Regions from separate parts of the Streptomyces sp. NPDC001351 genome, predicted to be linked through region 1. Evidence: riboswitches for the same ligand, from Rfam matches in the RefSeq annotation. Region 1 holds a riboswitch; the other holds the start of a gene.
The links. Region 1 has a riboswitch for ZMP and ZTP ahead of ACFY1U_RS07485 (glycine hydroxymethyltransferase). Riboswitches for the same ligand answer to the same signal wherever they lie in the genome.
Positions count from the first base shown of each region.

Region 1 (6,863 bases):
CCTCGGCGCCCTCGGCGATCCGCACGTAGACGACGGGTGACAGGGGCCGGAAGGTGCCGGTGCCGGACAGCCGCATCGGGAACGGCCGGCCACTCGCGGCGACCTCGGCCAGATGCGCCTCCACGGTCGGCAGGTCGCTGCCGTCGACCTCGGTCGGCGGCAGCAGGGTGACGTGCGTGGGGATGCCGTGAGCAGCGGCGTCGCCGAAGCCCGCGCGCAGCTGTTGGAGCAGGCTGCCGTGAGGCTCCGGGACCGCGATCGACACGCCGATCGTTACGGTCCCCACGTCGTCTCCTGTCGTCGTGACGGATTTGTTCTCAGCCGTCGGTTATCGACTGTACGGCCACGGCCGGGTCGCGGGCAGGCGCAACCGTAGTGATGTGCAGCGCTCTGCCGAGTGGTGCATGCGTGCGCCGGTGCGCGTCAGTGCTTGGCGGGCAGGAAGCCCACCTTGTCGTACGCCTGGGAGAGGGTCTCCGCGGCGACGGCGCGGGCCTTCTCCGCGCCCTTGGCCAGGATCGAGTCCAGCGTCTCCGAGTCGTCCAGGTACTGCTGGGTGCGCTCCCGGAAGGGCGTCACGAACTCGACCATGACCTCGGCGAGGTCCGTCTTGAGCGCGCCGTACATCTTGCCCTCGTACTCCTGCTCCAGTTCGGCGATCGTCCTGCCGGTCAGGGTCGAGTAGATGGTCAGCAGGTTGCTGACGCCCGGCTTGTTCTCGGCGTCGTAGCGGATGACGGTGTCGGTGTCGGTGACGGCGCTCTTGACCTTCTTGGCGGTGGCCTTGGGGTCGTCGAGGAGGTTGATGAGGCCCTTCGGCGTGGACGCCGACTTGCTCATCTTGATCGACGGGTCCTGCAGGTCGTAGATCTTCGCCGTCTCCTTGAGGATGTACGGCTTCGGGATGGTGAAGGTCTCGCCGAAGCGGCCGTTGAAGCGCGTGGCGAGGTCGCGGGTGAGCTCGACGTGCTGGCGCTGGTCCTCGCCGACCGGGACCTCGTTGGCCTGGTAGAGCAGGATGTCGGCGACCTGGAGGATCGGGTACGTGAACAGGCCGACGGAGGCGCGGTCGGCGCCCTGCCTGGCGGACTTGTCCTTGAACTGGGTCATACGGCTCGCCTCGCCGAAGCCGGTGAAGCAGTTCATGACCCAGGCCAGCTGGGCGTGCTCGGGGACATGGCTCTGGACGAAGAGCGTGCAGCGCTCGGGGTCGAGACCGGCGGCGAGCAGCTGGGCGGCGGCGAGCCGGGTGTTGGCGCGCAGCTCGGCCGGGTCCTGCGGAACCGTGATCGCGTGCAGGTCGACGACCATGTAGAACGCGTCGTGGGACTCCTGCAGGGCCACCCACTGGCGGACGGCGCCCAGGTAGTTGCCGAGGTGGAACGAGCCTGCGGTGGGCTGGATTCCGGAGAGCACGCGGGGACGATCAGAGGCCATGTTCACCATTCTCTCAGGTCTGTCGAGCCGATCCGGAACTGGTCGGAAACAGGTGGGGACCGATCCGTCCGCTGCGGCCCGGCAGAGCTGCCGATATGCCGCGCGGCGGCCCGGCAGGGTGCCGGACCGCCGCGGGAGGAGCCACGAAAGCGCTGGTCAGCCCAGGTCGATCTCCGGGTACAGCGGGAAGCCGGCCACGAGGTCGGTGGCGCGGCGGGAGATCTCGTCCGCGATCTTCGGGTCGAGGACGTGCTGCGCCTTGGACGGGGCGCCCGACTTGGTGGTGCCCGGCTCGGCCGTCGTGAGGACGCGGTCGATCAGGCCCGCGACCTCGTCCATCTCGGCGGTGCCCAGGCCACGCGTGGTCAGGGCGGGGGTGCCGATGCGGATGCCGGAGGTGTACCAGGCGCCGTTCGGGTCGGCGGGGATGGCGTTGCGGTTGGTGACGATGCCCGAGTCGAGCAGGGCCGCCTCGGCCTGGCGGCCGGTGAGGCCGTAGGAGGTGGCCACGTCGATGAGGTTGAGGTGGTTGTCGGTGCCGCCGGTGACGAGGGTGGCGCCGCGGCGCATCAGGCCCTCCGCCAGTGCGCGGGAGTTGTCGACGATGCGCTGGGCGTAGTCCTGGAAGGACGGCTGACGCGCCTCGGCGAGGGCGACGGCCTTGGCGGCCATGACGTGCGGGAGCGGGCCGCCGAGGACCATCGGGCAGCCGCGGTCGACCTGGTCCTTGAGGGAGTCGTCGCACAGGACCATGCCGCCGCGCGGGCCGCGCAGCGACTTGTGGGTGGTGGTGGTGACGATCTGGGCGTGCGGGACCGGGTCGAAGTCGCCGGTCAGCACCTTGCCCGCGACCAGGCCGGCGAAGTGCGCCATGTCCACCATCAGGGTCGCCCCGACCTCGTCGGCGATCTCGCGCATGATGCGGAAGTTCACCAGCCGGGGGTAGGCGGAGTAGCCGGCGACGATGATCAGCGGCTTGAACTCGCGGGCGGAGACGCGCAGGGCCTCGTAGTCGATGAGGCCGGTGGCGGGGTCGGTGCCGTAGGAGCGCTGGTCGAACATCTTGCCGGAGATGTTCGGACGGAAGCCGTGGGTGAGGTGGCCGCCGGCGTCCAGGGACATGCCGAGCATGCGCTGGTTGCCGAAGGCCTGGCGGAGCTCGGCCCAGTCGGCCTCGGTGAGGTCGTTGACCTGGCGGGCGCCGGTCTTCTCCAGGAAGGGGGCCTCGACCCGGTCGGCGAGGACGGACCAGAAGGCGACGAGGTTGGCGTCGATGCCGGAGTGCGGCTGGACGTAGGCGTGGCGGGCGCCGAAGAGCTCCTTGGCGTGTTCGGCGGCGAGGGACTCGACGGTGTCGACGTTGCGGCAGCCTGCGTAGAAGCGGCGGCCGATGGTGCCCTCGGCGTACTTGTCGCTGAACCAGTTGCCCATCGCGAGGAGGGTGGCCGGGGAGGCGTAGTTCTCGGAGGCGATCAGCTTGAGCATCTCGCGCTGGTCGGCGACCTCCTGACCGATGGCGTCGGCGACCCGCGGCTCGACCGCGCGGATCACGTCCAGGGCGGCACGGAAGGCGGTGGACTCGGTGGAGAGGGGCTGCTGCTCTGACATGTCGTCGGCCTCCGGGTGGCGTGGCGTGCAAGCGGTCACGGTTCTCGGTCTGGCCCAGGCGCACGGCACTCGGTCACGCACGGGCCGCTCCCCGATGGTCCGTCCCATCCTTGCGCGCCAGTCACGACCCGTCGATCAGCCTACCGGGCGCGTCGAAAGGCAGAGGTCCCGCGTCCACCATGCGAGCGACGATAGGAAAGGGGCACCCGCACAGCACCTGGCACCTTCGGGAGATCCCGTGACCGCTACGGAGACACTCATCGCCGCCGCCGACGCACACAGCGCGCACAACTACCACCCGCTGCCCGTGGTCGTCGCCTCCGCGGACGGGGCGTGGATGACGGATGTGGAGGGGAGGCGGTATCTGGACCTGCTGGCCGGTTACTCGGCGCTCAACTTCGGGCATCGCAACCGGCGCCTGGTGGAGGCGGCGAAGGCGCAGCTGGAGCGGGTGACGCTGACGTCGAGGGCGTTTCATCACGACCGGTTCGCGGCGTTCTGCTCCGAGCTCGCCGACCTGTGCGGGATGGAGCTGGTGCTGCCGATGAACACCGGCGCGGAAGCGGTGGAGACGGCGGTGAAGACGGCCCGGAAGTGGGGCTACCGGATCAAGGGCGTGCCCGCCGAGATGGCGAAGATCGTGGTCGCGGGCAACAACTTCCACGGCCGTACGACGACCCTCGTCAGCTTCTCCACCGACCCGGAGGCGCGGGCGGACTTCGGTCCGTACACGCCGGGCTTCGAGATCGTGCCGTACGGGGACCTGACGGCGATGCGGTCGGCGGTCACGGAGAACACGGTGGCGGTGCTGCTGGAGCCGATCCAGGGCGAGGCGGGGGTGCTGGTGCCGCCGGCCGGCTATCTGCCGGCGGTGCGGGAGCTGACGCGGGAGCGGAACGTGCTGTTCGTGGCGGACGAGATCCAGTCGGGTCTCGGACGGACCGGAAAGACCTTCGCGTGCGAGCACGAGGGCGTGGTGCCGGATGTGTATGTGCTCGGCAAGGCGCTGGGGGGCGGGATCGTGCCGGTGTCGGCGGTGGTGTCGTCGGCCGATGTCCTCGGAGTGTTCCGGCCCGGTGAGCACGGTTCGACGTTCGGCGGGAATCCGCTGGCGTGCGCGGTGGCGCTGGAGGTGATCGCGATGCTGCGGACGGGCGAGTTCCAGGCGCGGTCCGCGGAGCTGGGCGGTCATCTGCACCGGGAACTGCGGGCGTTGACCGGCACGGGACGGGTGAAGGCGGTCCGCGGGCGGGGGCTGTGGGCGGGTGTCGACATCGCACCGCGGTACGGCACCGGACGGGAGGTGTCCGAGAAGCTGATGGAGCGGGGGGTGCTGGTGAAGGACACGCACGGGCCGACGGTGCGGATCGCACCTCCGCTGGTGATCGCGAAGGAGGACCTGGACTGGGGTCTCGCCCAGTTGCGGGCAGTGCTCGGGATCTGAGCCGCTCGACGGGGGCGGCGTACTCCCGTACAGCCTGGGCTTCGGGCTTCGGCTTCGGGACCTTCGGCCCTCGACGAGGGCCCGCGGAGGCCGGGAAACTCGGGCGGTACGGGCGCAGGAGACACGCGGCGAGAGGCATGTCCGTCATGGGCGAAGGCGGGTCGGGTGCCGTGCCGGCGGGTGCGGGGCGGGGGCTGCTCTTTCGGGGGCGTGACGTCGAGGAGTTGCACGCGCTGGTCAGCAAGCGGTTCGCGCCGCACCGGCTGACGGTGCTGGACGAGCATCCGGTCGACGGGCGGTTCCGGTGCGTGCACGAAGGGGCCGTGGCGCTGTACGAGTTGGGGTACGGGGCGGAGGTCGACGTCACGCCCGGCGAGTTGCCGGAGTTCTACAACATCCATGTGCCGCTCGCCGGGGACGGCATCGTCACCGCGGACGGGGTCGCCCTGGCTTCCGTGCTCAGCATCGTCAATCCCGGGCAGCGGCTGTCGATGCGGTGGAGCGGGGAGACGCTGAACCGGGTGCTGATCATTCCCCGGCAGACCGTCGACCGGGCGCTCGCGGTGCGGCTGGGTGAACTGCCCTCCGTGCCACTGCACTTCGCACCGGTGCTGGATCCGCGGATGGGGGTGGTCCGGGCGTGGTTGCGGGTGGTGCGGGCGTTCGCCGAGTTCGCCGACTCGGGGCTGGCGGCGCGATCGCCGCTGGCGGTGGGGCACTTCGAGCAGTTGCTGGTCGACGGTCTGCTGGACGCGCAGCCGCACCGGCTCAGCGAAGCGGTGGCGGGCCGCGGGCCCGCGGTGCTGCCCCATGCGGTGCGGCGGGCCGCGGACTTCTGTGCCGAGCATGCCCACGAGCCCATCTCGGTGGCCGACATGGCGGTGGCGGCGCGGGTGAGTCCGCGCAGCCTGCGCGAGGGGTTCCGGAGCCATCTGGCCACGACTCCACTGGCGTATCTGCGGCGCGTACGGCTGGATCTGGCCCGGCGCGATCTGCTCGTGATCGCCGACGGGCAGGCGCTGGGGACGGTCACCGAGGTGGCACTGCGCTGGGGGTTCGCGCATCTGGGGCGGTTCACCGGGCACTATCGGCAGACGTACGGGGAGACGCCGTCGCAGACGTTGCGGGGGACTGGGGCGGTCCGTGAGCCCGGCGCTATCCACAAAACGGCGGCTTTTCAGCCGTAACCGGATAGCCGGTCGAGGGGCGTCGGGGCGATGGTGGAAACCTGCCGCCCGGGTCGTGGACGGTGGTTCGGGGGAGCCGAGCCGGGCGGCAGCAGGGGCAGGGACAACGGCCCTCGCGGACATGCACCTTGCACCGGTGTGCAAAGCCAGAGATCGGTGAGAGCGGACACCGGGCGTCGCCGGTTCCCGTGCGTCTCCCCTACAGTCACTTTGTGATCTTTGGGATGGTGTGCGCGCTGGGCGCGGCGGTCTGCTTCGGTACCGCGACGGTTTTGCAGGCGGTTGCCGCGCGGTCGGCCGACACGGGTGAGGGCGGGGAGGCGGCGCTGCTGCTGCGGGCCTTGCGGCAGTGGCGGTATCTGGCCGGGCTGGCGCTGGACGGGCTGGGGTTCCTGTTCCAGATCGCCGCCCTGCGGTCGATCCCGATCTACGCGGTGGCCGCGGCGCTCGCGTCCAGCCTGGCGGTGACCGGGGTGGTCGCGGCGCGCCTGCTGCAGGTGCGGCTGAGCGGGACGGAGTGGGGTGCGGTCGGGGTGGTGTGCGCCGGGCTCGCCATGCTGGGGCTGGCGTCCGGAGCCGAGGGGGATCGCGAGGGGTCGACGGCGCTGAAGTACGCGATGCTCGCGATCGCCGTCCTGGTGCTGCTGCTCGGGTTGTTCGGGGGGCGGTGGTCCGGGCGGGGGCGGGCACTGGTGCTGGGCCTCGGCGCGGGGTTCGGGTTCGGGGTGGTGGAGGTGTCGGTGCGGCTGATCGACTCGCTCGCACCGTCAGAGCTGCTCACCAACCCGGCGACGTACGCCCTCGTCATCGGCGGAGGCGCCGCATTCCTGCTGCTGACCTCGGCGTTGCAGCGCGGCTCGGTGACCACGGCCACCGCCGGGATGGTGATCGGCGAGACGATCGGTCCTGCGGCGGTGGGTGTGGTGTGGCTCGGGGACCGCACCCGGGAGGGGCTCGCCTGGCTTGCGGTGCTGGGGTTCCTGGTCGCCGTCGCGGGGGCGCTGGCGCTGGCGCGGTTCGGGGAGGCACCGACGACGGACGCCCCGACCACCACGGAAGCGGCGGCGTGAGCGGTTCTTCCTCCGGCTGCTCATCCGCCGGTAGCCGCGGAGCCCGTCGGGCGGTTGCTCGTGGCCGGTGCGCGACGTCCGGATGCGCGGCCACGACCGGCACCGGGAGCGCTTTCC
Region 1 is NZ_JBIAWS010000002.1:410,222-417,084, reverse strand. It holds gene ACFY1U_RS07495 (2'-5' RNA ligase family protein) at 1-286, opposite strand, end outside; gene trpS (tryptophan--tRNA ligase) at 424-1,437, opposite strand; gene ACFY1U_RS07485 (glycine hydroxymethyltransferase) at 1,594-3,045, opposite strand; ZMP/ZTP riboswitch at 3,091-3,180, opposite strand; gene rocD (ornithine--oxo-acid transaminase) at 3,284-4,489, shown strand; gene ACFY1U_RS07475 (AraC family transcriptional regulator) at 4,627-5,676, shown strand; gene ACFY1U_RS07470 (hypothetical protein) at 5,901-6,746, shown strand.

Region 2 (6,863 bases), on a different contig from region 1:
GGCCCCGGCACTCGCCGACCTGGCCGGCCGCTTCCCCGGCAGCGCCGTGCTGCGCGAGCCGGCCTACCGCACGCTGGCCCTGCCCGGCCCGGACGGCACCCCCGACCGCGACCTGTTCGAGGGCTTCGGCGTCATCGTCCGCGAGGGCCTGCCGCGCCGCCTCGCCCCGGGCACTGTTCCCCTGCTCGCGGCGGCCGTCGCCGACGAGCATCCGACCGGCGCCGCCCACATCTCACGCCTTCTCGACGGAGCGGACGTACGCACCACCCTCGCCTGGTGGTCGACGTATCTCGACCTGCTCGTCCCGCCCGTCCTGGCCGCCTACTTCGACCACGGCCTGGTCCTGGAACCCCACCTGCAGAACGTCCTGGTGTGTGTCGGCGCCGACGGCATGCCCGCCCAGGTCCTCTTCCGCGACCTGGAGGGCGCCAAGCTCGTCCCCGAGCACCACGCCGGGACGCTGGCCGCGCTGCCGCCCGATGTCGCGGGCCCGATGACGTACGACGCGCAGCGCGGCTGGGACCGGGTCGTCTACTGCCTGCTCGTCAATCACATCGCCGAGCTGCTCGCCGCCCTCGCCGACCTGCACCCGCAGGCGGAGGCGGCCCTGTGGGCCCGGGTGCGCGCCACACTCCAGGCGTACGCCGACGGCCATGGCTGTCCGCCGAGGCTCGCCGCCCTGCTCGCCGGGGTGCCGCTGCCCGCCAAGGCCAATCTGCTCACCCGCTGGGAGCGCAAGGCGGACCGGGACGCCGGGTATGTCCGGCTGCCGTCCCCGCTCGCCGAGGACATCCTGCGGGACACCTCCGGGAGCGCCCGATGACCGACCCGACGCCTGCGGTCCGCGACCGCGTCCTGTCCCTGCCCGCCACCGAACTGCCCGCGTACGTCTACGACTTGGCGGCGCTGCGTGCCCATGCCGCCGCGGTGCGGGCCGCACTGCCCGAGCGGGTCGAGGTCTACTACGCCGCCAAGGCCAACCCGGAGCCGGAGATCCTCGGCGCGCTCGGCCCGTACGTGGACGGCTACGAGGTCTCCTCGGGCGGTGAACTCGCCCATGTGGCCGAGGCGGTGCCGGACCGGCCGCTCGCCTTCGGTGGTCCCGGCAAGACGCCGGACGAGGTGCGGGCCGCGCTGGAGCTCGGCGTCGAGCGATTCCATGTGGAGAGCGAGTACGAGCTGCGCATGCTGGCCGAGCTGGCGCGGACGTCCGCACCGGGACGACGGGTGGCGGTTCTGGTCCGAGTCAATCTTCCGGTCGCGGACGGGGCGCTTGCGGGCAGCTCACTGGCGATGGGGGGCCGTCCGACGCCTTTCGGTCTGGACCCGGCGCAGGCCGTCGGCATCGCCCGGGCGCTGGCCGACGGCATGTATCCGCACCTTGAACTACGGGGTGTTCACGCGCACCTGGCCAGTGGCCTGGAGGCGGCGGAACACCTGGCGGTGGCCGAATCCGTGGTGTCCTGGGCGAGGGGCCTCGGTGTACCGCTCGCCGAGGTCAACGTCGGCGGCGGCATGACCGTCGACTACACCGATCCGGAGCGCCGCTTCGACTGGGCCGCGTACGGCAGCGGGCTCGCCCGTCTCACCGAAGCGCACCCGGAGCTGACCCTGCGCATCGAACCGGGGCGGGCGCTGACGGCGTACTGCGGCTGGTACGCCACCGAGGTGCTGGACGTGAAGCGCAGCCACGGCGAGGAGTTCGCGGTGGTCCGTGGCGGCACCCATCATCTGCGGACTCCGGCGACGAAGGGGCACGACCAGCCCTGTTCCGTGCTGAAGGTGGACGCCTGGCCGCACCCGTGGCCGCGGTCGGCCGCCGAAGGCGACCGGGTCACTCTGGCGGGGCAGCTGTGCACGCCGAAGGACGTCCTGGCCCGCCGGGTGCCCGCGCCGGGGCTCAGGGCCGGCGACCGGGTGGTGTTCTCACTCGCGGGCGCCTACGCCTGGAACATCTCCCACCACGACTTCCTGATGCACCCCCGGCCCGGTTTCCACTTCCTTCACCCTTCAACCGCAGGGCTGTGATCAGGCCACCGGCACAGCGAAAGGGCCGCCCAAAGAGGGGCGGCCCTTTCGCTGTGCGCGGACGTTCGATGCGGCGTCGGTGTGTTACAAGGCCCCCGGGAACCCGCTTGCGGCTCCCATGCGGGCGACCCGGTCCAGCTGCTCGAGGTTGTTGAGGCGGTTCAGATGCTGCAGCTGCTCGGACGGGCGCGGCACCTCGGCCCTGCGCTCCGCCGGGATGCCGCTCTGGGCGAGCGAGTCGAGCGTGGAGATCGGGTTGAGCTCGCTCGCGTCCTTGTTCTGGATGGTCGCGTCGGACGCACAGGCAAGCGGCGCGGCAAGGGCGGTGATTCCTGCGGCGAGACCAACGGCGGCGACGATACGTCGTGTTGAGATCATGCTTCGCACAACGTCAGCGGGCCTGCGGCGGTCACGGCCGCGCCACGCCACTCACCCGTCAGGGGCAGTGCTCCGGCTGCGCTTGCCGAGGCTGCCACGGCGGAGGAGCCTCAAAGGAGAGGTCCTGCGCGGCCCGCACCTCCTCGGGTCGCGGCCCTCGAAGGAGGTCATCATGGGCACCACGGCAACTCCCGGCTTCAACGCGGACACCCTGCGCAAGGGGATCGAAGGACACACTGCGGCGGATCTTCTGTCGCTCTACGCGGACGACGCGCAGATACGCATCGTGGACCGCAACACCCAGCCCAGCCAGCCCAAGGTTCTACGCGGTCGCCAGGAGATCGGCGCGATGTTCGAGGACATCTACAGCCGTGACATGACGCACAAAGTGGACCAGTGCATCATTCAGGGCGACCACGCCGCCTACAGCCAGTCCTGCCAGTACGCGGACGGGACGCGTGTCCTGGCGGAGTCGATGATCACATTGCGCGACGGCAAGATCGCCGAAGAGGTCCTGATCCAGGCATGGGACGAGTAGGCGGCAGAACCGCGAGGGTCCAGGTCACCTCCCGCTTGACCTGGACCTTCTCGGCCCGTGCGGCGTTCGGGCGGATACGTCCGGCCCGGCCTCGGGCGAGGACGGCAGAACGGCTGGCGTCGGTGGCCCTGCTGCGGTCGGTGCTGAGAGCGAGGCGGTCCCGCCGGCTTCCCGCTGCGCGCAGACGCCGTGTCCTGCACCGGTGAGAGCGGCCCCTGACTGCCGTAGCGGCTCGGCTAGTCTGAGGGCGGGCCGTGACTGGCGCTGAGGTGGAGCACCACCGGGGAGCGGCCACGCAGAGCCGATGCCGTGCGCCTGGGCGATATCGTCACACCAGCCCAGGAGTGGATCATGCCCCAGGCCCGGCTCATCGACGGCACCTCCCTCGCCCGGCGCATCGTCGAGGAGACCGCCAAGCGGGCGGCCGACCTCACCGAACGGACCGGAACGGCGCCCTGTCTGGCCACGGTTCTGGTCGGCGAGGACCCCGCCTCCGTCACCTACGTCCGGATGAAGCGGAACCGCTGCCGCACGGCCGGTATCGAGTCGCGCCAGGTGGAGCTTCCCGCCGCCACGACCACCGAGGAACTCGTCGGCGCCCTGCACGCCCTGTCGGACGACCCCGGTGTGCACGGCATTCTGCTGCAGCACCCGATGGGCGAGCACATCGACGAGCGAGCCGCGTTCGAGGCGATCGCGCCCGAGAAGGACGTCGACGGCGTCACCTTCGCCTCGTTCGCGACGATGAGCTTCGGCCTGCCGGGCTTCGTGTCGTGCACGCCGGGCGGCATCATGCGGCTGCTCGACGAGTACGGCGTCGACCCGTCCGGGAAGCGGGCCGTGGTCGTGGGCCGCAGCGCCATCCTCGGCAAGCCGGTCGGCATGCTGCTGCTCGCCCGCGACGCGACGGTGACGTACTGCCACTCCCGTACCCGGGACCTGTCCTCGGTCGTGCGGGAGGCGGACATCGTGGTCGCCGCCGTGGGGCGGCCGCGGCTGATCCGGGGCGAGGACATCAAGCCCGGCGCCGTCGTGATCGACGCCGGCTACAACCCGGGAAACGTCGGTGACGTCGACTTCGACTCCGCCGTGGAGCGGGCCGGGCTGATCACTCCGGTGCCGGGCGGTGTCGGTCCGATGACGATCGCCACGCTGCTGGAGCAGACCGTGGATGCCGCCGCCCGGCAGCTCGGGGTGTGATCAGCGCATCCAGGCGCTGTAGTCCATGACGTCGCCTGCCTTGACGCCGTACTGCGGCTCCGCCTTGGTGAAGACGGTCTCCAGGCCGAGGACCGCACCGGTGGACGGCTGCATGATCAGCATCACGCGGTAGCCGGCGCCCTGGTACTCGTACGCCTGGCCGCGCCGCCCGAGCCGGTCCGTGACCTGGCCGACCGGCCGCAGCCCTTCGGTGCCCGCGAGAAGCCGGGCGAGCGTCGCGGACTCGCGGGCGCCGAGGGTCCAGTGGTCGAGCAACACCGCGACGCCGTCGAGGAGTTCGGGGGTGGTCAGCTCGGTGTGGGTGGACGTGGCCTCCTGGAGGTAGGCCCGCAGCCGCGCCGTGTCGTTGGGCGGCGGCGACTCGGGCGGCGCGTCGCTCCAGCTCGGCGGATAGGTCTGCCTGCTGATGACATGGCCGTCCTCGACCAGGTGCGGATCGCCGCCGTCGTCACGCAGGACCGGCCGGCCGGGGTGGCGCGGGTCGGTCGCCACCACGAGCTCGGTGTGGCTGTCGTCCGCCTTCCAGCGCACGACGCGCTCCTCCGGGAGCGTCACCGGGGGCTTGTCGTCGCTCATGCCCATGCTCCAGGACTGCACATGCGTGCCCTTGCGCAGCTTCGGCGCACCCTCCGCCGTGACCTGCCGCTGTGCCCGGTCGGCCAGTACCCGAAGGGGTACGGGGGTGGAGTCGGCCTCGACGACGAGCGGGCGGGGCGCGGCGATCGCGGGGGTGGTGCCGGGGCCGCTGAGCAGCAGTGTCAGCGCGGTCGCGGCGACGACGGCGGTGGCGGCGAGGCCCCAGACGAGCCGGGTGCGGCGGCGGCCCGTGGGGCGTTCGTGCAGCAGCCGGCTGAGCCGGCGTTCGGCGTGGTGGTCGAGGGGGCCGTCGCCGTAGTGGGGACCGTCGACCGGCACCGGGTTGGCGCGGCGCAGGAGTTCGAGTTCGTCAGCCATGGCCGTGTTCCTTCGAGGCGGTCGCGTCGGCGGAGGTCACGCTGGGGCGCAAAGGACCCATGCGGTCTATCTCGGCTCTCAGCCGGAGCCGGGCGCGGTGCAGCCGCATCGATGCGGCCCTCGTTCCGCAGCCGAGGGCGACGGCGACCTCGTCGATGCCCAGTTCCTCCCATGCCGTCAGGCGCAGCACCTCCTGGTCGGCCTCGGACAGCCGGGCCAGCGCCTCGTGCACCCAGCCGCCCGGGGTGTCGGCGTCGGGGCTCGCCACGATCTGCCGGCCGTGCGCGGTCTCGTCGTTGCCCAGGCGGTCGACCAGCCGGCGGCGCCGCCCGTAGCCCCGTACCGCGTTCGAAAGGCAGTTGCGGGCCACGCCGTACAGCCAGGGCAGGGGGGATCCCGGCAGGTCGGCCCGGCGTCGCCAGGCGACCGTGAACACCTCCGCCACCACTTCCTCCACCTCGCTGGTCCGCCCGTCCAGTCGCCGCGCGACATAGCGGCTGACCGCCCAGTAGTGCTCGCGATAGGCAGCGGCGAAGATCTCGTCGTTGCTCATGTCCCGTTCGTGTCCGGCACCGTCCGGATCGTCACACCCGTTTCCGTGATTCTCGTCGCGTCACTCGAGTGTGACCGGCGTGCCCGGATCGGACACAGGCGGGGCATGAGGCACCTCAAGTGGCTGACGGCCACTGATCACAAGACGATCGGAACGCTGTATCTGGTCACGTCGTTCGCGTTCTTCCTGATCGGCGGCGTGATGGCGCTGCTGATGCGCGCCGAGTTGGCCCGTCCGGGCCTGCAGATCATGACGAACGAGCAGTTCAACCAGGCGTTCACGATGCACGGCACGATCATGCTGCTGATGTTCGCGACGCCGCTGTTCGCGGGCTTCACCAACTGGATCATGCCGCTGCAGATCGGCGCGCCCGACGTGGCGTTCCCGCGGCTGAACATGTTCGCCTACTGGCTCTACCTGTTCGGCTCGACGATCGCGGTGGGCGGCTTCCTCACCCCGCAGGGTGCGGCCGACTTCGGCTGGTTCGCCTACTCCCCGCTGTCGGACGCGGTCCGCTCGCCGGGTGTCGGCGCCGACCTGTGGATCATGGGTCTGGCCTTCTCCGGCTTCGGCACGATCCTCGGTGCGGTCAACTTCATCACCACCATCATCTGCATGCGCGCGCCGGGCATGACCATGTTCCGTATGCCGATCTTCACGTGGAACGTGCTGCTGACGGGTGTTCTCGTGCTCCTGGCCTTCCCTGTGTTGGCCGCGGCGCTGTTCGCGCTGGAGGCGGACCGCAAGTTCGGTGCGCATGTCTTCGACGCGGCCAATGGCGGCGCCTTGCTGTGGCAACACCTCTTCTGGTTCTTCGGCCATCCGGAGGTGTACATCATCGCGCTGCCGTTCTTCGGCATCATCAGCGAAGTGATCCCGGTGTTCTCGCGCAAGCCGATGTTCGGCTACATGGGCCTGATCGGCGCGACGATCGCCATCGCGGGTCTGTCCGTGACCGTGTGGGCCCACCACATGTATGTCACCGGCGGTGTACTGCTCCCGTTCTTCTCCTTCATGACGTTCCTCATCGCCGTACCGACCGGCGTGAAGTTCTTCAACTGGATCGGAACGATGTGGAAGGGGTCCCTGTCCTTCGAGACCCCGATGCTCTGGGCGACCGGCTTTCTGATCACCTTCGTCTTCGGCGGTCTGACCGGTGTGATGCTCGCCTCGCCGCCGCTGGACTTCCCG
Region 2 is NZ_JBIAWS010000009.1:278,540-285,402, forward strand. It holds gene ACFY1U_RS31865 (IucA/IucC family protein) at 1-823, shown strand, start outside; gene ACFY1U_RS31870 (type III PLP-dependent enzyme) at 820-2,028, shown strand; gene ACFY1U_RS31875 (hypothetical protein) at 2,113-2,406, opposite strand; gene ACFY1U_RS31880 (nuclear transport factor 2 family protein) at 2,579-2,944, shown strand; ZMP/ZTP riboswitch at 3,189-3,272, shown strand; gene ACFY1U_RS31885 (bifunctional 5,10-methylenetetrahydrofolate dehydrogenase/5,10-methenyltetrahydrofolate cyclohydrolase) at 3,296-4,144, shown strand; gene ACFY1U_RS31890 (CU044_5270 family protein) at 4,145-5,119, opposite strand; gene ACFY1U_RS31895 (RNA polymerase sigma factor) at 5,112-5,672, opposite strand; gene ctaD (cytochrome c oxidase subunit I) at 5,778-6,863, shown strand, end outside.
Region 2: another riboswitch for ZMP and ZTP. It lies ahead of ACFY1U_RS31885 (bifunctional 5,10-methylenetetrahydrofolate dehydrogenase/5,10-methenyltetrahydrofolate cyclohydrolase); the one in region 1 lies ahead of ACFY1U_RS07485 (glycine hydroxymethyltransferase).